3 regions of the Pseudoalteromonas sp. SR41-1 genome follow, and region 2 is predicted to be linked to each of the others. Evidence: predicted binding sites of a transcription regulator. Region 2 holds the regulator's gene; each other region holds the start of a gene.
What was found. Region 2 encodes LexA, which represses DNA repair genes until DNA is damaged. Its sites were predicted from a motif close to TACTGTATNNNNATACAGTA; they were not measured.

Region 1: a site for LexA is predicted at 4,706-4,725, ahead of dinB (DNA polymerase IV). Genes of this name have one in related genera too.
Region 3: a site for LexA is predicted at 6,113-6,132, ahead of H5118_RS08705 (SulA-like leucine-rich domain-containing protein). Genes of this name have one in related genera too.

Annotation. Positions count from the first base shown of each region.
Region 1 is NZ_JACJEK010000002.1:169,801-179,972, reverse strand. It holds gene H5118_RS02320 (S9 family peptidase) at 1-139, shown strand, start outside; gene H5118_RS02315 (methyl-accepting chemotaxis protein) at 282-1,919, shown strand; gene H5118_RS02310 (leucyl aminopeptidase family protein) at 1,991-3,511, opposite strand; gene dinB (DNA polymerase IV) at 3,641-4,693, opposite strand; gene H5118_RS02300 (thioesterase family protein) at 5,375-5,803, shown strand; gene H5118_RS02295 (aldo/keto reductase) at 5,822-6,874, shown strand; gene H5118_RS02290 (ABC transporter substrate-binding protein) at 6,992-7,915, shown strand; gene H5118_RS02285 (fumarylacetoacetate hydrolase family protein) at 7,866-8,486, opposite strand; gene H5118_RS02280 (hybrid sensor histidine kinase/response regulator) at 8,819-10,172, opposite strand, start outside.
Region 2 is NZ_JACJEK010000022.1:64,044-74,215, reverse strand. It holds gene H5118_RS17500 (hypothetical protein) at 1-254, opposite strand, end outside; gene H5118_RS17495 (hypothetical protein) at 568-948, shown strand; gene H5118_RS17490 (PaaI family thioesterase) at 949-1,389, opposite strand; gene lexA (transcriptional repressor LexA) at 1,557-2,174, shown strand; gene coxB (cytochrome c oxidase subunit II) at 2,658-3,800, shown strand; gene ctaD (cytochrome c oxidase subunit I) at 3,800-5,392, shown strand; gene H5118_RS17470 (cytochrome c oxidase assembly protein) at 5,392-5,922, shown strand; gene H5118_RS17465 (cytochrome c oxidase subunit 3) at 5,958-6,833, shown strand; gene H5118_RS20860 (DUF2909 family protein) at 6,736-7,044, opposite strand; gene H5118_RS17455 (SURF1 family protein) at 7,059-7,799, shown strand; gene H5118_RS17450 (hypothetical protein) at 7,789-8,283, shown strand; gene H5118_RS17445 (heme A synthase) at 8,312-9,301, shown strand; gene cyoE (heme o synthase) at 9,314-10,172, shown strand, end outside.
Region 3 is NZ_JACJEK010000008.1:58,307-68,478, reverse strand. It holds gene H5118_RS08735 (CoA pyrophosphatase) at 1-290, shown strand, start outside; gene H5118_RS08730 (L-serine ammonia-lyase) at 394-1,770, shown strand; gene cysB (HTH-type transcriptional regulator CysB) at 1,847-2,824, opposite strand; gene H5118_RS08720 (hypothetical protein) at 3,149-3,907, shown strand; gene H5118_RS08715 (NCS2 family permease) at 3,981-5,273, opposite strand; gene H5118_RS08710 (tetratricopeptide repeat protein) at 5,392-5,856, shown strand; gene H5118_RS08705 (SulA-like leucine-rich domain-containing protein) at 6,155-6,589, shown strand; gene H5118_RS08700 (YchJ family protein) at 6,628-7,107, shown strand; gene H5118_RS08695 (diguanylate cyclase) at 7,182-8,099, opposite strand; gene H5118_RS08690 (DUF6172 family protein) at 8,293-8,595, opposite strand; gene H5118_RS08685 (VC2046/SO_2500 family protein) at 8,775-9,302, opposite strand; tRNA gene H5118_RS08680 (tRNA-Tyr) at 9,415-9,499, shown strand; tRNA gene H5118_RS08675 (tRNA-Tyr) at 9,549-9,633, shown strand; gene H5118_RS08670 (M48 family metallopeptidase) at 9,706-10,172, opposite strand, start outside.

The sequences.
Region 1 (10,172 bases), on a different contig from region 2:
ACAACTGCAAGATAACGAAAAACAGTTTGAAATGATGACCTACCCAGGCTCTAAGCACAGCCTACGCGGTAAACAAGTGCAAACACACTTACATCAAACAATTACAAACTTCTTTAATCGCCATTTTGACGTTAAATAAGCAAGTAAAGTAATAACAGACTAAAGGCTGATTGATAAATCAGCCTTTTTTTTGCATTAATAGGCGTTAAGCCTAGATTAAACTCTTTTTTTAGCTACGCTTATTCTATGCGCTAAAGCGCACACTTTTTGAGGATAAATGTATGCCTAATCTACGAAGTTTTAGTATATCCCAGCGTTTTTCACTGTTAATAGCCATCGTTGTATTTGGACTAATAATACTTAGTATATCGAGCCTAACTCATCAATATAGTTCGCTAAAAGACGAGCAATACATAAAAACACAAAATGTAGTAGAAACGGCGTACAGTATAATCGAGCACTATTATGCGCTTGAACAAGATAACACTCTCACTCAACAACAAGCTCAATCACAAGCACTTAATGCAATAAAAGCACTGCGCTACGACAAAACCAATTACTTTTGGATTAACAATTACCAGCCAACAATGGTTATGCACCCTATAAAACCTGCGCTTGATGGAAAAGATTTAACTAATAACAAGGACCCTGACGGCAAAGCATTGTTTGTTGATATGGTAAATATAGTTAAACGCTCTGGCGAGGGATTTATCCCTTATAAATGGCCAAAACCAGGTAAAGATAAACCGGTTGAAAAAATCGCATTTGTTAAAGGTTTTAATCAATGGCAGTGGATTATTGGCTCGGGTGTTTACCTTGATTCAATTGACGAAGCATTTAGCGAGCAACGTAACCTTATAGTCATCAGTGCAATAATTATGATTATTGCTGTTATTTTACTTAGTTACTTTATAGGTAAGAGTATTTTAATACCAACTCGCTTAGCGGCCGATATGATGAAAGATATTTCACAAGGCGAAGGCGATTTAACTCGTAAATTAAATGAATCCGGTAATGATGAAATATCTGAACTATCACGTTCATTTAATTTATTTGCTCTAAAAATGCGCGAGTCACTTGTTCATGTAGCACAAAGTGCAAACGATGTAAGCGAACATGCGCATACAGTTGACGACTCAAGTAGAACAAGCCACTCATTTATTGAGCTTCAAAACGATAGTTCAACCCAAGTTGCAGCTGCCATGGAGCAAATGACTCACCAAATACACGATGTGAGCCGTAACGCTGAAGCCGCAGAGCAAGCAGCTAAGGATGCAGCACAAAATGCATCAACGGGTAAAAATGTGGTTGCGCAAACAATTACAGCAATAGAAACACTCTCAAGCAACATTGAAACAGTCAGCCGTGTAACAGAAGATTTAGCCAACGAGAGCCATAATATAGGCTCTGTGCTTGATGTAATAAGAAGCATATCAGAACAGACAAACTTACTGGCATTAAACGCTGCCATTGAAGCTGCTCGCGCAGGAGAGCATGGTCGAGGATTTGCTGTTGTTGCAGATGAAGTAAGAACACTGGCCAGTCGTACAGGGCAAAGTACTGACGAAATTCAAACCATGATCACTAAACTACAAGAAGGTGCAAAAGCAGCAGTAGAAGCAGTTAAATCAAGCCAAGCACTTTCAGTTTCTACCGTAGAGCAGGCGTCATCAGCCAATACTTCACTTAATGAAATAGAACGACTTGTTTCAATTATTACCGAAATGAACAGCCAAATAGCACGTGCCACAGAGCAACAAACGCAAGCTGCCGACGAGGTTAATTTGCGTATTAATGAGCTATCTCAATCAACTGAGCAATCATTAAATAATACTAAGCAGCTTACCGATGCCAGTGATAACCTCAAACAAAGTAGCGAAGGTCTTTCGAGCGTAGTTAATCGTTTTAAATTAGATTAATCGATAGCGTTCTCATAAAATGTAAAAGCCCTGAATTAACAGGGCTTTTTTATTACATGTAAGTTTTTAGCTTACAAACAATAACGTGCAAACAAGCTCGTTACTGATGCAGCTGTTGGCTTACCATGCTGCCAATCACCGCCTTCAACACCGCTACCTGCTATATCCATATGAACATAAGGTAGAGGCTGTGCAGAGTCGTTACCGTGCTTATCAAGCCCACCAACAATAGCCATAAACGCCATAGGGAACTGATGTCCACGAGTAGTAACGGCAGATGCTGCGTTATTGCTAGATAAAACATCGTCAGCTAGCGTACGTGGTTTAATAAAGTCGTAGTCTTCACGGCGTGAACGCGATACTTCAGCGCCATCGGCCCACAAATCTCCAAGGTCAGCTATTTGACGTGAAACACCAGCACTACGAGCTGGACCATTTTCAACATACGCACCGTAAGGACCCATTGCGCGAGCTGCATGACCCGTTAATGTAGCTACAGTAAATAACGTTGGATTAACCTCACCTTTAGCTAAATCTTTCATTTCGCTAAGCAGGTCGCCCATTGCTAAACGCCCTTCTGCATCGGTATTACCAATACGTACACGAACACCTTCACGGCTAGTAATAATTTCATCTGGCACAAAACAATCTGAGCCAATAGAGTTACGAACAACAGCTAAGTACGAGACCACTTTAACGCCTTTAGGCTGATAATCAGCAACGGCTTTCATAAAGCCCGCAACAGAAGCTGCGCCGCCTTTATCACGGCTCATGCCTGCCATATGGCCGCCTACTTTTAAATCTGCACCGCCTGTATCGTATACAAGGCCCTTACCTACAAACATAAGTGTGCGAGTAATTTCGCCCTCTGGTATATATTCAAGCTTAACAACACGGGGGTGATGGCGCTCAACTGCATACGATGCGCGAGCAACTGTACTTAGCATTGGGTAGTTTTTATCAATAGCTGCAATATCATCAATTACGTCAACTGCAATGTTTGAGTCTTTAAACAATTCAACACAGTAATCAGCAAAACGTGGGGGAGCCATACGCTCAGGTTCAGTGCCACACAGGTCACGCGCTGCATATTGGCCTGCTGCAATTGCATTAACAGCTTTAATAGTTTGCTCGCTTGCGCCAACTAAACCAATCTGTGTAATAGGTTCAATGCTTTCACCGTGATATTCACGCGCTTCTAATGGCTGCCATAAGGCTTGGCAAGCGCCTAAATAAGCAACTTCTAAAGCATGCTGATAACGGCTATCGCCATTTAAATTTGTTAAAAATAATGCAGGGTTAACACTGCCCGACGCTTTTGCTTCGTTAATTGCTAATTTAGCAGCATCAAAATAACGACGCACGTCGTCGTAATCTCTATTTAACGGACCGGTTGGCGCAAGTACAACGCGCTTGTTTTCAATTACTAATAAAGTAACTTGCTTACCGATGCGAGAATCTACGTTTGCTTGAGCTAAAATAGCATCACGTAATGAGTTATTTGGTAACTGAGAAAAGTCATTACTAATAATAATAAGCGCATCATGAGATGTGCATTCAAGGCTTGCACTAACCGCTTGAGGGTATGCCATAAATAAGGTCCTGTTAGAAAACATAAGCCCCTATTATCGTCGATTTAAATATTGAAGACCAGCAAGGAGCGATGAGCTAATCACATAACCTATCAATAAATGGCAACTTGGAGTTACAGGCTTTACAGCTTAATCGAGAATACTAAGTTGGAAGTTTTGCTCTGGCTCGTTTTTAATGCCAACGCCTATGCCAAGTAATCTTACAGGCTGTTGTAGCCCACGCTGGTAGGCCTTAGTAAGTAGTTGAACAAATATTTCTGTATTTAGCTCGTGGTATACCTGATCGGCAGAGGTCACTACAAAATTTGCAAACTTCACCTTAACACTCAATTTATTAATACGGTTTCGTAACTGCTGTTTATTAAGCCTTAAAACTAATTCGTCTAACAACCTTGGCAGCTCATCTAAGCACTCTTGCAAACTTGTTTTGTTGTACTCGTAGGTATGTTCAACACTCAGCGATTTTCTTATACGATCTGTGGATACTTTACCAACATACTCACCTGCACATTTTTGATAAAGCGACACACCAAAATTACCCACATGTTGCTGCATCCAGTTAACGCCTTTTTCACGTACATCCTTGCCAGTATATAAGCCTTTTAAATTTAGCTTTTCGAGCGTTACTTTGCCCACTCCTGGAATTTTCCCAAGCGGTAATTGCGCTAAAAAGTCATCGACCTCATCAGGCAAAACGACAAATTGACCATTCGGTTTATTTTCGTCACTGGCTATTTTGGCAATAAATTTAATCGGTGCAATACCAGCTGATGCAGTGAGCCCTGTAGCATTGTAAATATCGGCTCTTATTTGCTGTGCAATAAGTGTGGCACTGCCTTTACAAGCGGTGCTGTCTGTTACATCTAGGTAGGCTTCGTCTAAAGAAAGGGGTTCAATTAAGTTTGTATAGCGGCTAAATACTTCACGTATTTGGTTTGAAGCTTCTTTATATACAGCCATGCGCCCTGGGACAATAACTAAATCGGGGCATAATTGTTTAGCATGATAGTTCGACATAGCCGATCGCACGCCATACTCTCTAGCTATATAGTTAGCGGTTGAGAGCACGCCTCGTCGGCTATTGCCTCCAATAGCAAGCGGTACACATGCAAGTTTTGGATTATCTCGCATTTCTACTGCTGCATAAAAGCAATCCATGTCTATGTGAATAAACTTCTTCATCACCACAACAATAACTGGTTATTTATACAGTCATTATTATAGAATCAAATGTGATAAGCAAGCCTAGGGCCTGTTTATCTTTCGAGGTTAAATTTGCAGCAGTATGTTTGGTATTTAGGCAAGGCAGAGCCTATGTAGTGTGGTTATTCCCCATAAATAGGCGATAACGTAGCACAAATGCCAAACATACGCTGCCCGAAGGGTTCTGCCTAGGGGCAATTTACTCTTTGTTGCTCAGTTTTTACTTAGCCCACTAGGTCACAAACCTAGCGCCGCGATTAAATAGCCCCTAGATTGAACAAATTTTAATCCTGAAAGGTCAACAGGCCCTAGTTAACGATTAAAAAAAGTGTTTATTGTCCTCCGTTCTCTTATAACCACGTAGCCAATACATAACCTCAAATAAAAATCCTGCCAACATTAAAATGATAGCGCCAGATTCATTCCCCATCGCGTAACAGGTAAAAGAGGCTATAAAAACCAAACAAGCTAAGGACCAATTAATTATATTCTGCATATTATTACCTTTGTGTGTGTTTTTGTGTGTCTGTGTAATTTAACTGTAGACCTAAAATTAAACAGGTACAATCATCTTATAAAAAAAACATGCCATTAATTACCTTGAGCTCGTAACACCATGTTGATAATCTAAGTACTTTAAAAATCAAGGGCCAATAAATAATGCAAACGTTTAAAGATCAGCACCCTATTCATACCGATATCACCGTAGCATGGGCTGATATGGATGCGCTACAACACGTAAATAATGTAGTGTATTTACGTTACTTTGAAATAGCCCGAATCGACTTTTTAAATAAAATAAATTTGTTCGACACAATAAGCCCAAACGGTGTGGGCCCAGTAATAAGCGAAAATAACGTTCGCTATAAACGCCCAGTAACTTTTCCCGACACACTCACTGTAGGCGTTACAATTACAGATCTTAAAACAGATCGCTTTACCATGAACTACACAGTTTACAGCCATGCACAAAAAGCAATAACGACTACGGGTGCATCTAAAGTTGTAATGTTTGATTTTACTACAGGGCAAAAAGCCCCAATCTCCGAGCCTCTTTTATCGGCTTTAATCAGCCATGCTCAAAACTAATTTAGTTAAGGAATTTTTATGCAATACAACCCACTAGGTAGCAGTGGCGTAAACGTATCTCGAGTGTGCCTAGGGAGTATGACTTGGGGTAAACAAAATACTCAAAGCGACGCTGATGAACAAATAGCCTACGCGCTAGAGCAAGGCGTAAACTTTATTGATACAGCCGAAATGTATGCTGTACCTCCTTCGCCAGAGACCTATGGTAAAACCGAGGAAATTATTGGCAATTGGCTATCGCGTAATCAGCAAAAGCGCAGCGATGTGGTACTAGCTACAAAAATTGCAGGCAATGGATTATCGTGGGTACGTGATGGCGGCAATATTACTCGCCAAACAGTAATAGAAGCCGTGGATGATTCACTTAAGCGACTTCAAACAGACTACATTGATTTATATCAACTACATTGGCCAAACCGCTCTACCCCTCACTTTGGCAGACAATGGCCCGGCACTCTTAAATTTACCGACGTAAATACACAAGAGCAGCAAGCTAGTATGCTTGATATTCTAGAAGGCCTTAATGAATGTGTTAAAGCAGGTAAAATTAAGTACTGCGGTTTATCTGACGATACGCCATGGGGTATAAGCCAGTTTTTAAGTTTGGCCAAAGAGCATAACTTACCGCGTATGGTATCTATTCAAAATGAGTTTAGCTTAGCGCACGCTAAAGACTGGCCGTATTTAATAGAACAATGTGTACACGAAGATATTGCCTACTTACCGTGGTCGCCTTTAGCAGCCGGTTTATTAACGGGTAAATATCTAAATGGAGCTCGCCCAGAAGGCTCTCGTTGGACCTTCATGCAGCGTAACGGTATTTTTAGAGATACACTCAATGCAGAGCAAGCAACTAAGCAGTATGTTGAGCTGGCTCATGCAAACAATATTACTCCAGCACAACTAGCCTTAGCATGGTGTAACCAAGTAGATGGCGTAACTTCTTCAATTATTGGGGCAACATCTATAGCTCAATTAAAGGAAGATATAGACGCATTTAGCATAACGCTAAACGACGAAATTCTTAGTGAGATTAACACCATATTTAGAAACCATCCGATGCCTTATTAAGCATGTATGAGTTAAAAGCAGCCTTGAATGAGGTTGCTTTTTAACTAAAATATTTGACCCTACTACAACCAACACTATACTTTTATTAAGTTTTCTTAATTCAACGAACACTTATCAATGCTGAAAAACGGATACTATGCATTTTGCTTATTAATTGTATTCAACGCGCACGCCGTTGAGCAAAAAGTACAACCTCTAGAAGAGATTATTTGGCTGCAAAGTTACACGCCCCCTTTTCATATAGCTAAAAGTGAAAGCGCACCACAAGGCGGTATTTGCGACAACCTAACCGAGCAACTCATCAGAACCATAACTGATGTAAAACATACTCGCTTAATTGTTCCTCAGCAGCGTATAAATAAATATTTAAATGAAGGGAAAAATGTATGTTTTCCGTGTGTTATTTATAAAAAAAATAATAACCAACAACTTAACTACTCAAATCCAACAACGGTATATCCCCCATTTTCAATTATCACGACTAAAGATCTAAAGCCGCAATTAGAAGAAAAGCACGGCTCGCCTATTCACCTTATTAATTTATTAACCGACCCGCAATATGTATACGGGCAAGCGGCTGCACGTAAATTTACAACTAAAATTAATACAATTATTGAAAATACAAAACGAGATAAAGAGTCTTCGTTAAGTTGGAGTAGCGAAAATGAAAGTCAGGCTGTTATAGCACGCTTGAGTCACGGCTTTTTAGACTACTCAATTGATTACCCGTTTATGGCTGATTACTTTAATAAACAAGGGGAGTATACGAATATAGAAAGTGTGCCAATTGCAGAAAATGACATTCAATTTATAAGAGGAGCAATAGGCTGTGCGGCTAAAGCACCTAATAATTTTGCAGAGCAAGCCCTTAAAAAAATTAACCGCGCATTAAAAAATAATGTACTTCAATCGCCTGAGTATCAACAAAGTCAGCATAATTGGCTTAAAACCACCTTTACTGACTTTGATAAACACTACCAACAGCAAGTCATTAATTTTTACTTACTTGCCACTGATGCTCAAGCAAACACTGATCATTAGCATAAAGCGCCACTGCAAAAATACTTTTAGCTGTTACCTCACCTACGCCCGACGGTGTACCTGTCATTATTACATCACCGTCTTCTAAGCTCATAAATTCACTAATTTCTTGTAAAATTGAGTCAGGGTTGTGCAGCATAAAATGAGTATCACCTCGCTGAATCACTTCATTATTAATTTTAAGTTCAAAGGTAAAGTGCTTCATTGCATCAGTTAGCGCTACAAAATCAGTTAAAATTACAGAGCCGTCGAACGCTTTAGCACGCTCCCATGGAAGCCCTTTATTTTTTAATTTACTTTGCACAGTACGCTTAGTTAAATCAAGGCCGAGTCCAACACCTGCAAATTTTTTATCTTTAACTACAAAGCATAGCTCGGTTTCATAATGCAGCGTATCGCCGTTGTGAGCTGCAAATAACGTATTAGTAATTGCGCTATTTGGCTTATTAAATAAAACCATTTGATCTGGCGTTTCGTTATTTAGCTCTGCAATGTGTGCGGTATAATTACGACCAACACACACTACTTTTGATGGTGTTAATTCTTCAGATACTAACTTTATTGAATGCATATAAATAATGTCTCAGTTATTGGACCTGTTGACCTTTCAGGATTAAAATTTGTTCAATCTAGGGGCTATTTAATCGCGGCGCGAGGTTTGTAACCTAGTGGGCTGGATAACTGATCCTGCGTTATTCTACTGACTTACATCCCTGTACGAATAAGTAAAAACCGAGCAACAAAGAGTAAATAGCCCCTGGGCAGAACCCTTCGGGCAGCGCATATTTGGCATTTGTGCTACGTTATCGCCTATTTATGGGGAATAACCACACTACATAGACTCAGCCTTGCCTAAATACCAAATAAACTGCTGCAAATTTAACCTCGAAAGATAAACAGGCCCTAGCTAATAAGCGTTTCAAGTAAGCTCAAATTAATAGGTTTAAGTAAAACTCGGTCAATATTTAAATCTTTTATTTCTCTTGGATCTGGCTCTGCGCCACTTACAATCACTAAACGTAATTCAGGATATCGTTCATTAATTTGCTGGCCTAAATCAACGCCACGACCATCAGGTAAATGCATATCTAACAATACCTTATTAAATTGCTGATCGTGATTAAGTATTTGCAAACATTGTGCGCAGCTAGACGCAATGACGGTTTCAACGCCTAAACTTTCTAAAAGTAGCTGCGTAATTTGCGCTGCATCATGATCGTCTTCCACAAGTAAAAAGCGCTGCTTTTTCTCGGTTAAGCCATTACTACAATTTATATCTTTAGCTTGCGGTGCATGCTCTGGCGCTACCAAGTAATCTTGCAAACATTGATATAAAGCCGCGCTATCAACAGGCTTTGGTATTACATCGTTAAAACCAAGTGCAGCAAGCTCCTCATGTATGCCTTTCATAGTAGCTGCAGTGAGCGCAATTATTGGGCCTTTGTAGCCCATTTTTCTAAGCTCTATGGTAGCTTCCTTGCCGCCCATTACAGGCATATGAATATCAATAAAAATAATATCGTAAGGCGCTTTATACGCATCTGCTATGCGTACTTTTTCAAGTGCTTGCTGGCCATGTTCGGCATAATCTACGCGCGCACCACAGGTACTGATCATATGACCAACTAGCATGCGTAAATCACGTAAATCATCAACCACTAACACTCGCCCATGCACTTTGCATGGAGCCGATTTACTTTGTAATTGTGGGGCACTACTAAAATTAAGTACTTGTCGTTCTACTTCGCTAATATCACCTGGATATACCGAAATCGTAAATGTAGAACCTTTGCCTATTTCAGAGTGCAAACTAATATCACCGTGCATACGCGCTAACAATTCAGCACATATTGCCAAACCTAAGCCTGCGCCACCTACAGAGCGTGATTCTACATCGGCTATTTGTTCAAATGGCTTAAATATGAGTTCTTGTTTTTCAGGGGCAATGCCCATACCTGAATCTTTAATGCTAAAAAATAGCATTTCGCGATCATCAACCCATTGCATCCACGCATTAACAACAATTTCGCCTTTATCGGTAAATTTAACCGCATTGTTTATTAGATTTATTAAAATTTGACGAACTCTTGTTGCATCCAGTCGTGCAACCAAAGGTAATGGCTGATGTGATTCAAAGCGCAGCGTAAGGCCCTTATCAAGAACCGATACGCGCATTAGCGTGTATACATCGGCAAGCATGCTATCAAGGTTAACTTCGCTTAGGGTCAGTTCCAGTTTATCGGCTGCTATTTTAGAT
Region 2 (10,172 bases):
GTTAAGAAGTTCTCAAAAATTATTTGTGTTGGATTAACCACCTGAGTGGCAATATCGTCAAGGGAGGCAACATAATCAGCCTGCGTAAATGGGTTATTAAGAGTACGTGTTGCAAGATGCTCCCCATGAACTTTATCAAGAGGGATTGCACTCATAATTAAACCACCTAGTAACCATGCTAAAATTTGTAGTGCTAATAAATATCCTAACCATTTATGTAACTTGCGAGCATGTTTAAATATTTTTTTATTCATGTTTTAGTCTTATTATTTTTAGAGGCTAGTTTATTACATTAATGGGATAAGTTACTGCGACATTTTGTCGCAGTTTAAACTATAGCTTACTGTAATCATTTAAAAATAAAAAAGATTACACTTAAATTCCTAACATGACTTATCTGTTTAATTGAGCTGGATGTTTGATATCCAGCTAGCTTTAAATGCTAAAAAATACTTAAAAGCTGCGAAATATCCATATAAAGTGGTTATTAGGGCATAGTTGATTTGGTATAACGGTAAAACTGCGTTAAAGTTTGCAATGAAATTATTAGAGGATAAATACGAAACGATGTCGGAAATTCAATTTTTAAATGTAGATCTTGAGCTTGAATCAAAGCAAGATATTAGTTTGCTAGTGGCGGACTTGAAAAAAGTCGCGACGATTTTACATTATGACAAAGACGAATACCGTCAACTAGCGCGTATTGAAGCTACAGGTGAGGTGAGCACACCTGATAAAGCCATAAACCATATATGTGAGCTTATTGAATCGTGTTCGCGTAACGCGCTAAAGCAATGGTTAAGCTGTTCACGTAGAACGTTTGATATTGGTTTTGAATCAGGGACTTCTCCTAAGTGCTTTAATCAAGCCTTAGATGCAGATACATTATTGCGTATATCTGCGATTGGTGCGGGTATGGAAATTACCATTTACCCAATCGAAAAGTAACTATCTTCGCTCTACGACTGCTGCGGTCATTTTTGATACGCAGCACAGCTCATTGCGGCTATTTGTAATTTTTATTTCCCACACTGAACTACGTTTGCCAATATGAAACGCTCTTGCCGTTGCTGTTAAAGTGCCGTTGCGAGATGCTTTTAAATGACTTGCGCTAATCTCCTGTCCTACACAGTAAAATTTAGTAAAATCGACAACAAAGTTAGCGGCATAGCTGGCAACTGTTTCGGCAAGTACAACGTTAGCACCGCCGTGAACCATCCCCATTGGGTTATGATGCTCAGGAATTGCCGGCATTGTGGCAACCAAATAATCATCGCCAATTTCTGTGACTTCTATCCCCATAGTTTTCATTAATGTTCCTTGGCCATTAATGCCTTGTTCTAACTGCTTGCACAGCTCTAAGGTGATGGGCTGGTACCAAATACTCATAATGTCTCCTTTGCATTTTTAATCATTTATAAACTTAGCTTTAGTTATATCCCTAAAATGTACACAAGTGAAATTACTTTAGCTATTTTAAGGCTTAATTTAAATTTGCGATTTTTATTTAACTGTATATACTCACAGTTAAATGTACTGTATGGAAAACCAGTTGTATGCGACCATTAACGAACCGCCAAGCTCAAATACTCGAACTAATTAAAGTTTTTATTAAAGACACTGGTATGCCTCCTACACGTGCTGAAATAGCGCAAACATTAGGTTTTAAAAGTGCCAATGCTGCTGAAGAACATTTAAAAGCACTTGCTAAAAAAGGCGCAATTAAAATGAAACCAGGTGCAAGCCGTGGTATTCAATTAATTGAAGAAGAAGAGCCAGAACAATTAGGTTTACCGCTTATAGGGCGTGTTGCTGCTGGTTCACCTATTTTGGCGCAAGAGCACGTTGAAAGTCACTGCAAAATCGATCCATTAATGTTTAAACCGGCTGCAGATTTTTTACTACGCGTTAACGGTATGAGCATGAAAGATATTGGTATTATGGATGGTGATTTACTTGCTGTACATCGTACTCAAACCGCTGAAAATGGACAAGTTGTTGTTGCTCGCCTAGACGAAGACGTAACTGTAAAACGTCTTGAGAAAGCGGGTCGTAAAGTATTACTTCATGCTGAAAACGACGATTTTGACTCTATTGAAGTAGATCTTGAGAATGAGTCTTTTAATATTGAAGGCTTAGCCGTTGGCGTTATAAGAAACGCTGATTGGATGTGACTTTAAAAATAGCTTTTAAACAAGCAGTTTTATAAATGCGTACTAATTAGTACGCATTTTTGTTTTAAAATTTGTACTAAAAAATAGGGCGTAAACAGCCCACTGACTATTTAAGCTGTAAACTTTTTTGCACTTATATTTCTCCCCTCCGAATGCGTTAAACCCCTTTGTTTTGCTCATATTTTGAACTTCCTGTTGCCCAGTTGATTACCGATTTTTATTAATTATTCAATATCACCTGATTGTTTTTTATACTAAAACTTGCTTGTTGTTCGTTTTTTAGCTAATTGTTAATGTGCTGAGCTAATAATAACTCACAGCTTTTTAGTTTTGAGAACACACAATATACACAAACTCGTTGTTGGCGCAGCAAAACCAATCAATATTAAATAAGATTGGCTAAAAAAATAAAAATAACGAATTGGCGTTTAAGCCGTATGCCTCTTCGCTTTGCATTCGCAATAGCATCAAAGGAGCCGTCACATGGGTAAACTGACCTCTACCTTGTGGCTTATATTATGTGTTTTTTCGCACCCAGTTTTGGCTAACAGCCAATACAATATGCGCAAAGGCGTAACCGATATAAGCAATAATGTATATCAGCTGCACATGACCATATTTATAATATGTTGTGTGATTGGGGTGATAGTGTTCGCAATTATGTTTTGGGCACTTATTCATCACCGTAAATCTAAAGGGGCTGTACCTGCCCAATTTCACGAAAGCACTAAAGTAGAAATACTTTGGACTGCAATTCCGTTTGTTATTTTAATTGCTATGGCAGTACCAGCCACTAAAACCCTAATTGCAATGGAAGATGCCAGCAAAGCTGATCTCACTATTAAAATTACGGGTTCGCAATGGAAATGGCATTATGAATATATGGGCGAAGATGTAGAGTTCTACTCTATTTTATCTACCCCGCAAGATGAAATCGCGAATCTTGCAGATAAAAATCCTAACTACTTACTTGAGGTTGATAAGCCTCTTGTACTGCCAATAAATCAAAAAGTACGATTTTTAATGACTTCTGACGATGTTATTCACTCTTGGTGGGTACCTGATTTTGCAGTTAAAAAAGATGCGAACCCCGGCTTTATAAACGAAACATGGACGAACATAAACGAAGAAGGTACTTACCGAGGCCAATGTGCTGAGTTGTGTGGTAAAGACCATGGCTTTATGCCCGTTGTGGTGGTCGCTAAATCTGAGGCTGATTTTAAAACATGGCTTACAGATGCAAAGCAGGCTAAACAAAAAGCAGCATTAGCAGATGCCGCATTACTTGATAAAACCCTCCCAAAAGAAGAATTAATGACTTTAGGCGAACAAGTATATATGGCTAATTGTGCTGCATGTCATCAACCTACTGGCATGGGGTTACCGGGCGTATTTCCTGCACTTAAAGGCAGCCCGATAGTGCTTGGCGATATAAAAGATCACATTGATGTAGTTATCCATGGACGACCCGGTACGGCAATGCAAGCTTTTGCCAAGCAGTTATCTATAAAGCAATTAGCTGCGGTTATTACTTATAAACGTAATGCGTGGGGTAATGATACGGGTGATGTTATTCAACCGAGTCAAATACAGACGGCACTTGATGCCAAAGTGGAGGCGAACTAATGAGTAGCATAGTAGAACAACCTAACGCCAATGAAGCTCATCATGCTCATCACCCAGCTAAAGGTTTTAAACGCTGGCTTTACACAACTAATCATAAAGATATAGGTAGTTTATATTTAATTTTTTCGCTGACCATGTTCTTAATTGGTGGCGCAATGGCTATGGTGATCAGAGCTGAATTATTTCAACCAGGTTTACAGTTGGTCGACCCTCACTTTTTTAATCAAATGACCACAGTGCATGGTTTAATTATGGTGTTTGGTGCGGTTATGCCCGCCTTTACAGGCCTTGCTAACTGGATGATACCACTCATGATTGGCGCGCCAGATATGGCATTGCCAAGAATGAATAACTGGAGCTTTTGGATTTTACCGTTTGCGTTTCTAATCCTATTGGCATCGTTATTTATGCCTGGTGGGGGGCCTGCATTTGGTTGGACTTTTTATGCACCACTGTCCACAACATACAGTAATGATAATACTGCATTGTTTGTATTTGCCGTACATATTATGGGAATTAGCTCAATAATGGGCGCAATCAATGTGATTGTAACCATAGTGAACTTACGTGCCCCAGGCATGACATGGATGAAGTTGCCCTTATTTGTATGGACGTGGTTAATTACTGCCTTTTTATTAATAGCCGTAATGCCAGTGCTTGCAGGGGCTGTCACTATGGTACTTACCGATAAGTATTTTGCGACCAGCTTTTTTGATGCCGCAGGCGGTGGCGACCCGGTGATGTTCCAACACATTTTTTGGTTTTTTGGTCACCCCGAAGTATACATTATGATTCTTCCTGCCTTTGGCATTATATCTACAATAGTACCTACCTTTTCTCGTAAAAAACTTTTTGGCTATGCCTCAATGGTATACGCCACATCCTCCATAGCACTATTGAGCTTTATTGTATGGGCTCATCATATGTTTACCACTGGGATGCCGGTCGCTGGCGAGTTGTTTTTTATGTACGCGACCATGCTTATATCGGTACCTACAGGAGTAAAAGTATTTAATTGGGTTGCCACAATGTGGAAAGGCTCAATAACTTTTGAAGTGCCAATGCTTTTTAGTATTGCGTTTATTGTGCTGTTTACCTTGGGTGGTTTTTCGGGATTGATGCTGGCAATTACACCTGCTGATTTTCAATATCACGATACTTATTTTGTAGTGGCGCACTTTCATTATGTATTAGTAACAGGGGCTGTATTTTCGATAATGGCGGGGGCTTATTACTGGCTGCCCAAGTGGACGGGCAATATGTTTAATATCACATTGGCTAAATGGCATTTTTGGCTATCGCTGGTGAGCGTGAACGTACTGTTTTTTCCTATGCATTTTGTAGGGCTTGCTGGTATGCCGCGTCGAATTCCCGATTACGCTCTTCAATTTGCCGACTTTAACGCAATCATAAGTATTGGTGGGTTTGCCTTTGGTTTATCGCAATTGTTGTTTGTAGCTGTGGTAATTAAATGCGCGCGTGGCGGTGATAAAGTGCCTGCAAAAGTATGGGAAGGGGCAGAAGGCCTTGAGTGGGAAGTTGACTCTCCAGCGCCATATCATACTTTTTCTACGCCGCCGGTTATTAAGTAATGACACATGCACCGCTACTCAAACGTTTGGTACTTATTTGCATAGGCATGTTTGCCTTTGCCTTTGCTTTAGTACCTTTGTATGACGTGTTTTGTGATGTAACAGGGCTTAATGGAAAGCCTTCGCTTGAGCAAGCAGAGCAAAGTACACAAATAGTACAAAACCGAGAAGTTGGCGTTAGCTTTACTACTCACGCACAAAGTGGTGCACCGTTTAAAGTTAAATCAAAAGAATACAGTGTAGTGGTAAAACCCGGTGCAATGCGTGAAGTAATGTTTAGTGCTAAAAATAACAGCAATCTAGATAAAGTAATGCAGGCTGTACCATCAGTCTCGCCAGGTAAAGCGGCAAAGTATTTACATAAAATAGCTTGTTTTTGCTTTGATCAGCAACCTCTAAAAGCAGGGGAAGAGCTTGAATTTAAATTACTTTTTTATGTTGATACCGCATTGCCAAGCGACATTGAAGAATTAACTTTATCTTATACCGTATTTGATATTAGTGAACAGCTGGTGGCAAGTAATAACTAGCTTTTTAAACTAGTGTGAAACTAGGAGTAAATAAAATGAATCAAGAATATGAGCATTATTACGTACCTGAGCAAAGCCCGTGGCCTATTGTAGGTGCAGTTGCATTGTTTTTTATTGCAGTAGGGGCAGGCTTGACTGTTATGAGTGTAGGTAAAGAAGGTGGTAGCGGGGTTTATCTTCTTTATGCCGGTATTGCTGTGCTTGTGTATATGTTGTTTAGCTGGTTTAAAAATGTAATTAGTGAATCGGACCAAGGTTTGTACTCAGCACAAATGGATCGCTCTTTTAGACAAGGTATGAGCTGGTTTATTTTTTCTGAAGTTATGTTTTTTATGGCCTTTTTTGGTGCGCTTTTTTATGCACGGGTATTGTCGGTACCTTGGCTTGGAGGTGCAGGCAATAATGCAATGACTAACGAGGTTTTATGGCCAACTTTTGAAGCTGTTTGGCCGCTAGTTTCAACACCTGCTGGCGAAACTACTCAGGCTATGGGCTGGCAAGGCTTACCACTTATAAATACCTTAATACTGCTTACTTCCTCAGTTACTTTACATTTTGCCCACGTAGCGATGGAAAACAATAAACGTACTCCACTTAAGGTTTTTTTAGGCGCTACTATTTTACTGGGTGTTTGCTTTTTAGGGCTGCAAGTTGAGGAGTACATGCATGCATATAATGACCTTAATCTAACGCTAGATGCGGGTATTTACGGTAATACGTTCTTTTTATTGACTGGTTTTCATGGCATGCATGTAACGCTAGGAACCGTACTTTTATTTGTAATATTTTTACGGATATTAAAAGGGCACTTTACTAAAGATAAGCACTTTGCTTTTCAAGCAGCTGCTTGGTATTGGCACTTTGTTGATGTGGTGTGGCTGTGTTTGTTTGTATTTGTATATGTGCTGTAGCGTTTATTCGCGAATTATTCGCTTTAATAAAACCAAGTTTAAGCGCTGCAATAACAACAATTAAAACAACGAACGAAAACAATACGCGACGACCTAAAAAGTGAGACATAGGTCGTCCCCCTGTTTTCCCTGACACCATAATAAACAATGCTCTAAATAAGTTAAAAAGTATAAATATTAACAACAGTACGATAATAATTTTAATAATCACTGAGTTGACCCTTTATGCAGTTAGTTTTATGGCACAAACAAAAGCTTAGCTCACTAATCACACTTTGTATGGTTGTGGTTGTTGTACTTGTGTGTGTGCGATTGGGGTTTTGGCAGTTGGAGCGAGGTGAGCAAAAGCAGCAACAACTAACCGCCATTGCTAAGCAACAGACTCGTGGTGTGATGAGCTGGTCTCAATTACTTAACTTGCCTGATAGCTGGAACAAAACTGGTGTATTGGTTGAGTTAAAAGGGCGGTTTGTACAAAACCAATATTGGCTTTTAGATAATCAAGTTTATAACGGACAAGTAGGGTACGACCTACTTGCTTTACTAAAGCCAGACACCGAAGAAAAAGTGATTTTAGTTAATTTAGGATGGGTAAAAGCGCCTATATCTAGAGATACACTGCCAAAGGTTGCTCTGCCTACAGGTGTTTTTATTCTTAAAGCGCAAATAAAAGAAAATAACCTAAGTAGCTTTACGCTTGAAGATAAAACTACAAATAACGACTTACCTACAAGAATCCAATCTATCGACTTGAATATGCTGAGCACTCAAAGCCAGCAATCATTAATTAATTTTATGGCTTACAGACAAGGTACTGGTGATGAGATTGCAACACCTCATTATGAGGCCGTTGTTATGAGCCCTCAAAAGCATAATGCCTACGCTTTGCAATGGTTTTTAATTGCTGTTGCATGTGCTGTTGTGGCTATTTTTGCGAGTAAAAAAAGGACACATAATGAAAAATAATCCCCTTTTGTTGTTTGTGGGTTGCTGCGCTATCCCATTAATTTTGGCATATGGCGCATTAAAGTTTGATTGGTTGCCTACTGCAATTACTAATAATGGCGAGTTTTTAAGCCAAGAAATAAAACTTAAAAATTGGCCGCAAAATAATCCCAAACAATGGACTATCGCACTTAATTATTCAAACGAATGTAACACCCCATGCAGCGAACAACTCAATGCACTTAATAACTTATATGTGGCACTTGGTAAAAACCAAGGCAAGGTTGATATGGCTGTAATGGGAAGCCCCGACAATAAAAATCTACCATGGAAAATTATTACCGAACAACAGAGTTTAAACCCTGCAAGTTTATATTTAATTGATCATATGGGGTTAGTGGTACTTGAATATCCCTTTAAGGTCGAGCCACAAGAAAACCGTTTAGTACAAAAAGGGTTATTAAAAGATCTAAAAAAATTACTTAACTATTCTCGTTCTAGCTAATTAAGTTGAGCTTAAGTTGGAGTATCTGATGTATAAAAATTATAAAAACTTAGTATTAATAACAGGATTACTCGCTTTGATTGTAGTTGCTTTAGGTGCGTACACCCGCTTAAGTGATGCAGGATTAGGGTGCCCCGATTGGCCTGGTTGTTATGGCTTTTTAACGGTACCTAAGCATGAGGCTGACATAGCCTTAGCAGCTCAAAGCTACCCCGATATGATGTTCGAAACCGCAAAAGCGTGGAAAGAAATGATTCATCGCTACTTTGCAGGTGCTTTAGGTTTACTTATTTTAGGTTTATTTGTGTTGGCTTTTTTAAAGCGCCAATATCCAACTACGCCAGTTAAATTGCCTTTGGCTTTACTTCTACTAGTGGTGTTTCAGGCTGCCCTTGGTATGTGGACAGTAACCATGAACCTTCAGCCGCTTATTGTAATGGGCCACTTATTAGGTGGCTTTAGTATTTTGTCACTTATAACGCTTTTATATTTACGGCTAACCGCAAAACCTATTATGGGTGGCGATAGCGGCGCAAAACGCTATTTTGGTTTAAGTTTAGTTGCGCTCGGTGTATTGATTATCCAAATTGCACTTGGTGGTTGGCTGGCTGCAAATTACGCCGCTCCTCATTGTAGTGGTTTGCCATTGTGTAATTACGCACAACCGTTTTCATTGAGTAGCGTATTTCAATTACCACTTGAGCACAGTAATTATGAATTTGGTGTGTTATCGCAGCAAGCGCGTATGTCTATTCATTTATTACACCGCATTTGGGCACTGGTTACTTGCATCGTTCTGGCGCTAATTATGTGGAAAATATACAGCCAAGCGTACTCTAAAAAAATTAAAAATTGCGTGGTGAGCGTATTGCTTACCCTGCTTTGCCAAATTAGCTTAGGGCTTATTTTAGTACATTGGCATATTCCGTTGGGAGTTGCACTGGCGCATAACTTGATGGCTGCCATACTATTATTAAGCATGGTTAGGTTGTGTTATTACCTAAAATCACGCACATAAAGGGGAAATATAATGGCACTTATAATTGATAAAAAAATACTGCTACCCGTTAATACTCAATCGCTAATTTCGCGTACTCATAATTTGCTGCAAGACTACTTAGCAATTAGTAAATTTAAAGTGGTAGCCATGCTGGTACTAACAGCTTGGGTTGGTTTAGCGCTGGCTCCTGATGTAGGGCGCGGTATGGCTGTACAGTTTATTAGCTTGTTAGGTATAGGGCTACTTTCTGCTGCTGCAGCGGTTATTAATCATGTGGTTGATAGTGAGATAGACTCAAAAATGGCAAGGACTCGTCATCGTCCTGTGGCTAAAGGGCGTTTAAGTAAAACACATGCGCTTAGTTTTGCAGCTGTTATTGGGGTTGCGGGTTTTATTATGCTAATGGTGTGGGCTAATACCTTAACCGCTATATTAACGTTATTTGCATTGGTAGGTTATGCATTTGTTTATACATCATTTTTAAAGCGTGCTACACCGCAAAATATTGTTATAGGTGGGTTGGCTGGCGCAATGCCTCCATTATTAGGTTGGGTGTCAGAAACAAACCAAATGGCAGCAGCCCCTTGGTTACTTGTAATGATAATATTTACCTGGACTCCGCCACACTTTTGGGCGCTGGCTATAGCGCGAAAAAGTGATTATGAACGCGCTAAAATTCCTATGTTACCAGTAACCCATGGAATCGACTTTTGTAAAACGTGCGTCGTTGCCTACTCTGTTTTACTCGCTGTAGTTTGCGTATTACCTTATTTAATTGGTATGTCTGGATTAATATATTTAATAGGTGCGTGTGTATTAAATGCAGTGTTTATATATAAAGCCGTCAAATTAAAAATTGCTGGAAATGATGAGACTGCAATGGACTTAT
Region 3 (10,172 bases), on a different contig from region 2:
TATTAGGTCACTTACCTGAGTATTCAACATTAACGGGTTTTAGTATTAGCCCCTATGTGGGTTTACTTAATAAAGGCACCACCTGGGAAAATGACTATAATGAAGTACAAGCGAGCTTTTTACTCTCGGTCACTGAGTTAAATAACGAAGCTAATTGGCAACCCTTACCTTTTCAACGATTTGGGAAAACGGTTATTTTGCAAGGTTTTAAAACGCCACATGGTTTACTTTGGGGTGCGACTGCAAGCATTATAAAAAACTTTACAAAACAACTCGCCTTACCAGTTTAAATCTTCGTTATTAGTAGTTACACAATCACAATTCCACGTTATCATGCTCGACCGTTCAAAGAGCAGCTTCGTGCTGATAAAACAAAGTAGAGACACACACATTATGATCAGTGCATTTGATATGTTTAGCATTGGTATTGGCCCTTCGTCATCACACACCGTTGGCCCAATGCGCGCATCACGCTTATTTGTTAATGACCTACAAGAACAACAATTATTAGCAAATGTGACCGATATTAAAGTAGAGCTTTATGGCTCTTTGGGTCAAACAGGTGTTGGCCATGGCTCGGGTAAAGCCGTAATTCTTGGTTTAGCCGGTTATGACCCTGAAACTATAGATGCCGATTTAGTCGACGACATTTTAGCGACCATCGAACAAGATCAGGTTATTTATCTAAACAAAACACACAAAGCTAAGTTTCCAAAACAAGGCGCTATTGTTTTTCATCGTCGCAAAACGCTGCCTAAGCACTCTAATGCAATGGAAATTATCGCCTCAAACAACGGCGAAAAAGTTTACAGCAAAGTATATTACTCTATTGGCGGTGGCTTTATTGTTACTGATGAAGAGTTTGAAAACGAAAAACAAGCAGCCCTTGATATTAGAGAAGAAAACCCAGCTCCTTTTCCTTTCAGTAGCGCAAAAGAGCTACTAGAGATGTGTAAAGAGTCAGGGCTTAGTGTTTCAAGCTTAATGATGAAGAACGAAAAAACACTACGCACTGAAGATGAAATAAAAGACACGCTGTTTCATATCTGGAAAGTAATGATGGCCTGTATTGACCGTGGTATGCGTACCGAAGGTATCCTACCTGGCGGCTTAAAAGTAAAGCGCCGAGCGCCTAGCTTATACTTAAAACTAAATATAGAGGTCAGTAACGACCCACTTCGTGCAATGGACTGGGTTGATTTATTTGCCCTTGCCGTAAACGAAGAAAATGCGGCAGGTGGCCGTGTAGTTACCGCACCAACTAATGGTGCTGCGGGTATTTTACCGGCTGTGCTTATGTACTATCACACATTTGTGAAAGAAGTAGACCGCGATATAGCCACACGTTATTTATTAACGGCTGCTGCTATTGGTATTTTATATAAAAAGAATGCCTCTATATCGGGTGCTGAAGTAGGTTGCCAAGGTGAAGTTGGCGTTGCGTGCTCTATGGCTGCAGGCGCATTAACAGAAATTGTTGGTGGCAATGTTGTGCAAGTAGAGAACGCAGCAGAAATTGGTATGGAACATAATTTAGGCCTCACGTGCGACCCTGTTGGTGGCTTAGTACAAGTACCGTGTATTGAACGTAATGCAATGGGCGCGATTAAAGCAATTAATGCCTCACGTTTAGCTATTCGTGGTAGTGGCGAGCAAAAGGTATCACTTGATAAAGTGATTAAAACCATGCTTGAAACCGGCAACGATATGAAAACCAAATACAAAGAAACCGCTCGCGGTGGATTAGCAGTTAATATTATCGAATGTTAATCAGCTCGCTATAAAGAGAAAAAGCTGCCTATTTTAAAATAGGCAGCTTTTTTATTGTTCGTTCAATGCAATCACCTTATTTAACGGGTAACTCTATATCTGCAAATAACTTATCTACGTCATCTTGGTTACGTAACAAGCTTGCTCGCTCTACGCGCTCTTTAGTTAAGTGCGGTGCAAAACGTTCAATAAAATCATACATGTAAGTACGTAAAAAGCTGCCCTTTCTAAAACCAATTTTGGTCGTGCTTGCTTCAAATAAGTGGCTTGCATCAATACACACTAAATCGGTATCGCTCACTTGATCTATCGCCATTGAAGCGACAACACCAACTCCTAAACCCAGTCGTACGTATGTTTTTATAACATCAGCATCGGTTGCAGTAAATACAATGTGTGGCTCAAGTCCGTGTGCGCTAAATGCTTTATCTAACTCTGAGCGGCCCGTAAAACCAAATACATATGTAATGAGTGGATATTGGGCAATGTCAGCAACAGTTAAACTATTTGCCTTTTTAGCGAGCGGATGGTCTTTAGCAACAACAATACTGCGATTCCAATGATAACAAGGCAACATAACTAAATCTGAATACAAATGCAGTGCTTCTGTTGCAATAGCAAAGTCGGCATCACCGCGTGCTGCAGCATCCGATATTTGCTGTGGAGTACCTTGGTGCATATGAAGCGATACCGCAGGGTATTTTTTCATAAACCCTTGAATAACGTTAGGCAAAGCATAACGGGCTTGGGTATGTGTTGTGGCAATATTTAACTTACCTTGATCAGGTAACGTATGCTCATTAGCAACGGCTTTAATACCTTCTACTTTGGAGAGTATTTCACGAGAAATATTAATTATATCTTCGCCAGCACCGGTTACATGCGTTAAATGTTTACCACTGCGACCAAAAATTTGTACACCCAACTCATCTTCTAACATGCGTACTTGTTTAGAAATTCCTGGCTGCGAGGTAAATAAACTCTCAGCAGTCGCTGAAACATTTAATTTATGATTTTGTACTTCTACGATGTATCTGAGTTGTTGTAATTTCATGGCTGCAAATTTTAACGTTATTATTCATATTATTTATAAAGGCAATACCGCTTAAAACCAAGTGTTATTTACGTAAAATATCACTTTAGGTCTTTAGGTGTGCAATTATCTGATTAGAGCTCAAGGCTAGCATAATAAATATGCTTGAGGTAGCGATGTTTATTCAGCTTTAGTTTATAAGCCCTTAGGGTGACTACGGTTTATAAAGAGCTCAACCTATCAATTTTTTGGTGTATTTTTTAAGTTAATCGGCGCAAAGCTACCCTGTTAACGTATATTTAATGTAAGATTAAATAATTAGGTTATATGTCCGAGAATTACACCATGATCGTTTCTATTATAATAGTGCTTATAGTTGCATTGATTGTGATTGCACTTTGGGTAAGTGCTGTACAACAACACAAAGAAAAACAAGAAGCGGAACGCCGCAAAGAGCTAACAAAACAAAAAGCTATAATAGAAGAAACAGAAGAAGCACTAATGAATAGTGCCAATATACCTCTTTCTGAAAATATAATCCGTGTATTGCAACGCCGTATTTACGAAGCATTAAATACAATGGTTAATAACTCGCAAACATCTAAAGCACTTAAAAGCCGCTTAAGTGAAGCGAAAACGCACTTATCTAATCCCGTTCAAGATAATAGCAGTGAAGCTTTAACGCTACCGAGTAATGACAAGCAACTTGTAGGCTTAATTCAGGGCATTAAAAAATTACGCTCAATTTTACGCTCTGAACACAGTAAAGGTCGTATTGACAGCCAAGTTTTTGTTTTAGAAGATAAACGTCTTGAAAAACTACAACTGCGTATTAATATTGAAAGCCAAATAAAACGTGGCTTATCTGCCCGCTCAGCAAGTATGGTTGGCTCTGCAAGACAGTATTTTGAAAAAGCACAGGCAACGCTCAATGCAGTTACATACACCGATGAATATGTAACAACAAAACGCCAAGAAGTTGAAGGTTACTTAGAAGCAATTAGTGTTGAACTAAGAGCTTCTAATGCAAGCGCACTTAAAAAGAAAACAGAAGAAGAGCAAGACGACTTAGATATATTGTTTGCTCCTAAAAAGAAATGGTAATTCTTTTATAAAAGCATTAAAAAAGCCTGCACAAATTAAATTTATGCAGGCTTTTTTGTCTATTTGTTAGTCATTAAGACAAAAATGCAAACTTGAAAACAAACAAGGCTGTCAATATCCAAACACTAATACTGATTTGATCTTGCTTACCACACAAAACTTTAACCGCCGTATAAGATATAAAACCAAGTGCAATACCGTGCGCAATCGAAAACGTTAATGGTGTCATTAGTAATACTACAGTAACAGGAATTGCATCGGTCATATCATCCCAATTTACAAACTTTAAATTTTGTAGCATCAGTACAGCGACATATAAAATAGCACCTGCCGTAGCATAAGCCGGTACCATTTGTGCAAGCGGTGCAAAAAACATCATTAGTAAAAAGCAAATACCTACAACTACAGCCGTTAAGCCAGTACGTCCGCCAACAGATACACCAGCAACCGATTCTATATACGATGTAGTCGTAGACGTGCCTAGCATCGCACCTGCAATTGTTGCTGAGCTGTCAGCACTTAGTGCGCGTCCTAAACGAGGCATGTTACCTTTTTCATCAGCTAAACCAGCTTTTTGAGTGACTGCAACTAATGTACCCGAAGTATCAAAAAGATCGACAAACAAGAATGCAAAAATAACACTCATCATTGATATATCAAAAGCGGCGGCAAAATCTAATTGCATAAAAGTAGGCATTATTGATGGTGGCATAGCCATAACACCGTGATATTCAACTAGCCCTAAACTTAGTGCAATGCCTGTCACTAATAAAATACTAATAAGTACACCGCTTTTAAAATCGCGGTATAAAAGCGCTGCAATTACAAAAAAGCTTAATATAGCTAATAATGGGCCTGGGGAAGTAATGTCGCCCAATTGCACTAGTGTTGCTGGGCTTGAGACAATAATACCTGCATTTTTAAGGGCAATTAAGGCTAAAAAAGCACCTATACCTGTTGCGATAGCTCGCTTGAGCACCAGAGGTATGGCATTAATAATCCATTCTCTGACTTTAAATAAGCTTAAAAATAAAAATATACAACCCGACATAAAAACAGCCCCTAATGCGGCTTGCCAGGTATAACCCATTCCTAATACGACGCCATACGTAAAAAAGGCATTTAGTCCCATGCCAGGCGCTAATGCTAATGGATAATTAGCCCACAAACCCATTATAAAACAGCCTATCGCAGCTGCTATACAGGTAGCTACAAATGCAGCCCCTTGGTCCATCCCTGCCTCAGCAAGCATAGCCGGGTTTACAAATACAATGTATACCATAGTGATAAAGGTCGTTAGGCCAGCAACGCATTCGCGTTTAACCGTTGAGTTATTTTCGCTGAGTTTAAATAAGGCTTCAAACATAATAAACTTGTGATAGTAAAAAGTGACGAGATTTTAACATAAAAATTATCTTTTACAGGACATTTTACCTTGCTATATACTAAACTGTTAAAGTAGTTAAAATAATAAATGAACCAATATGCTTAAAACAACACCTTGTGAGCAAGACTTAGAGCAACAGCTAGACAACATTTTAGGTTTTGTTACTCAACCAGAAAGCAGCCCCGCGCCCATTGATAATAAAAAAGATGAGCAAAGTACTATTAATAAAGCCCTATATTATTTAAAAAATAATCAAGCTCCATTGGCTGCAAAATGGATGCGCCTTGCTGCAATGGCAGGAAACCATAGAGCACAGTTTTATTTAGGTTTATTTTTTGTAAAAGGTGAAGGCGTGCCACAAAGTGTATTTCATGCTGTAGCTTGGTTGAGCTTAGCGAGTAGCCAAGGATACGCACCTGCCACTGCAGCGGTTACAGATATACGCAAACATATCGAAACTAAGCGATTTAAAGATGCTCAATGTTATGCAGCAAGTTTGTACGAACAAATTCACCAACTCCAGTTTTCTCATATGATCCCTCGCACGAGTGAAGACACATAAACCAACTAAGTTATAAGTACTGTATACAGTGTTGAAAAATACTGTATATAGTTACAAAGATACTCCTACTCAGTATAAAACCCACAAATTAAAACATTACTCAAAAATTTATTTTTGAAATACTTTCTCAAAAACAAACCTATAACAAGTTGATTAATAAAGAATTATAGATTTAAAAATAAAAAACAATGATCAAAGGCTGAATAACTGTACAAATAAATAGCATAAAATGCTTGCACGAAAGCACTGTATAAACTACTGTATATGAATACTGTATAAAAACCCAGTGAGTGAAATTATGTTACAGCCTATTACCGTAAGAACAGTTAAAAGTTACCAACAAGACGAGCAAAGCGATTGCGTAAATTTGATCCAAATTGAAGATGAAATTTCAGCGACCTTTGAGCTTTTAAAAGTATTACACCAATACAATAGCTCTAATGCATGGACGTTACTAATTGCGCCAGATCATGTACCTAGCAAAGCTTTACTTGACTCATGCTCTATTGATACAAGCAAATTACTTGTTATTAGACAGAAGCACCTAGTAAATTTAGAGTATGTATTAAATTCTGCGTTACATAATGGAAACTTTGCAGCGGTAATTACCTGGACCGATATAGTTAATAACCAACTACTTACAAATCTATCGTTCGATTTAAGTAAAACGAATACAAAACTATACTGTTTTACTAAAAACGCTCAAACAACAGAGATACCACTCGCTCAATAAGCTTGTTAAACTAATGTTTTAGATTCTGTATTATTATTATGACTTCACTCAATACCACATTATGTTTTTGCAGCAGTGGGCACAATTATGCCGATTGCTGCGAGCCGCTTCACTTATCTGTAAAGCAAGCTGACACTCCTGAACAACTTATGCGCTCACGATTCAGCGCTTATGTTATTAAAAATGCAAAATATGTTTATCAAACCTACGCAAAAGAAAAACAAGCTGAGAATCCGGTTAAAGAAATCAATGATTTTGCTAACAGCTGTCGATTTATAAATCTTGATTTAATTGACTCAAGCCATGATGGCGATACTGGAACTGTAGAATTTAAAGCCCAATATTTTTATCAAAACTTATTTTGTGAGCTTCATGAAAAATCGCAGTTTATTAAAGAAAACACTCAATGGCGTTATTTAGATGGCACTATATATCCTGTTGAAGATATTAAAGTAGGCAGAAATGATAACTGCCCATGCGGTAGCAATAAAAAGTACAAAAAATGTCATAGCATGTAATAAATAATCTTATTTAATATTTATCACCTAAAAGGTGTTTTTAAGTGGCAGAGTGATTTATTAGCTAACTAAACTTAAAAACACACTTTGTTACGCCCTTGCATTTTAGACTCATACATTTTTTCATCTGCGATCTGCAACGTGTTTTTGTTATTTACGTATGGTTGTAGGGTTGCACCGCCAATACTAATAGTCACAAAATCATATTCTGAATATTTGTGTAATATTCCTAAATCGGCCACATTCTGTTTAATTTTATCAGCAACACAAATTGCACCTTCAGTGCTTGTATGCGGTAGAACAACTACAAACTCTTCGCCGCCATAACGCGCAACAAAATCGGTTGGCCTTTGCAAACTATTAGTAATAGTTTGTGCTACTAGGTTTAACACCGTATCCCCCTGCACATGACCATAGATATCATTGTATTGCTTAAAATAATCTATATCGATGAGTAATAATGCATAGTCAACTTTTTCTCGTAAGGCGCTTCGTTCCATTTTAGAAAAATGTGCATCAAAATAACGGCGATTGAATACTTTAGTTAAATCATCTAAAAATACTTTTTGATTGAGTAAGTCGTGTTGTAATTTTAACGTTATATGGGCACGAACCCTTCTAAATAGTGTTTCTTTTACAATCGGCTTTTTAATAAAATCAACAGCTCCGGCTTCCCAACACTCTTCTTCTTCGTTTTCAAAGGATGTAACAAAAATAACTGGGATATCCTGTGTTTCAGTATTATTTTTTAATTTTAAACATGTATCAATACCACTCATTCCACCCATACTAATATCGAGTAGGACTATATCGGGTACATTTACATTACAAATTTCAATTGCTTCTTCACCACTTCCAGCTGTTGTCACATTAAAATGCTCAGATAATATTTTTTTTAATACGATTAAGCTTAATAACTGATCGTCAACTATAAGTACTTTAGAATTCTTTAAACTTAGTTTTAATTGATGGTCAGAGTAATTTATTGGCATAGTAAAAATGTTTTGTTTTTTTAATTAAAAACAGCCTATAGCATCACATTTTGTTATGCAAATGTTAATTAAGAGGGATTCTACTTATTGGTTATTAATAAAAATGCTTTTTAGTAAATCTTTATTGCATAAAAACAAAAAATGAGCCACTTGGGCTCATTTTATAACTTTGAATACTTAATTTAGTTAAGTATTATTCGTCATCATCTAAATCTAATTGCTGACGTTGAGCAGGTCGAGCTAAAATCTCTACATAGAAAGAGGTCAAACCTTGCTTTTCAATTTCGCCAATTTGGTTACTTAATTCAGCAACGTGCACAACTTGCGCATCTTCAGCTGTGTTACCAAACTTACAGTCAAATGCCCAATAGTCAGCATCTTCAGGTAGCGTTTTATTACGCTCTCTTTTCAAATATTTTTTCACTTCGTGCTTTGCAGCATCAACCATACGAGGGTATTTGATTTTCTCGTGATTTAGCGTGAATGTTTTCTTCATTACGTTCCTAATTACCTTGGTTTAATGATAATGGCATTTCATGTCATACCATTTGACGCCATTATAGCAATTGCATTTAATTTTTGGATGCTTTTTTTTCATTAAATCAATTATTAGCAAATATATAAAGCAGACCCGTTATAAAGCATATATTAACTGATGATTATTACAATCATATATCACACCGCAATAAGCTGAAGTGGTTGATGTATTGCATCACTATTAAGGCTGTCGTAAAAAGCAGCTGCATTTATAGGGGGATTCGCTAGTTGTGTTTGTTCGCTTTTAATTCTTCTTCTGACAGCAAGCTCACAGTTATCTATTATATTAAGTGGAATATGCTTATCATCATTTCTAATCGCAAGTGGTTCAGGGCTTAAGCACTGTCTTAGCTTAATACTTGTCATACCGCAGCGCTCCCCTTCTTGAGATATTAATGATGCATTAAACTGTCCAACCAACATATTGTATTCATCAGGGGCTAAAAGTTGCTTTGGACCTGCGCCAAATTGCTTTCTTAATGCCTCTTCTTCTATAACTAAATTATCTATTTCAGTTTTTGGTAAATGAAATTGGCTAAAGTCGAGTGCGTCATGTGACAGCATCGCTAATAATAGAGAAAATTCGCCACGGCGATTTTCATGCACACTATTATTGAGCCTACTGTTTAACTGACTCTCTGTGATTAACAAATCATCTATTTGCATAGTCTTTAGTCGATTGTGGTAACTGATAGATATTTATCGGCTTTATTTCAATTTTCTTTAGCTTTTTTCTTTACTTAAATACGCAATTTGCTATTATCAGCGCCGTTGCATTGGAGGGGTTCCCGAGCGGCCAAAGGGATCAGACTGTAAATCTGACGGCTCAGCCTTCGCTGGTTCGAATCCAGCTCCCTCCACCACTTTTCTTACCGCTAAGTTAAGTGGGGCCAAATGTAACAAAAATAGTGTGGAGGGGTTCCCGAGCGGCCAAAGGGATCAGACTGTAAATCTGACGGCTCAGCCTTCGCTGGTTCGAATCCAGCTCCCTCCACCACTTCTTTTTTTATTCCTTTATTCCTATATTCCTATCTTCCTATATTCCTATATTCCATTATTCAGGTTAACTTCAAAATACCCATTGTAAACTCATGCTGTTTTTCTTTAGCCATGTTGATGATGCTTTATAATTAGGAAAAAAACGCTCAACGTGTTGCCAAAAAGCTTTACTGTGGTTTAAGTGACGTAAATGCGCTAACTCGTGGACAATCACATAATCAATAGCATGATAAGGCGCTCCAATTAAATGCAAATTAAATGTTAGCTCTCGCTTACTGTTACAACTTCCCCATTTTCGCTTATAAATAGCTACTTTTAGACTCGTAGGTAACTCTTCACCCATTTGTGCGCAGAAGTACGCTAAACGCATTTCTATATATGCAGTTAGTTGCTCTTTTAAATATTCTTCAAGAAGTTGCTGATATTTTTGCGAAGTATTTTTAACGCGCGAAGAGTGCGTAATAAGCAAGCTGTCGTTACTGTTTATTACTTCGGACTTAGTACCTTGCTTAAATTCTATGTTTTCAATGCTATCAA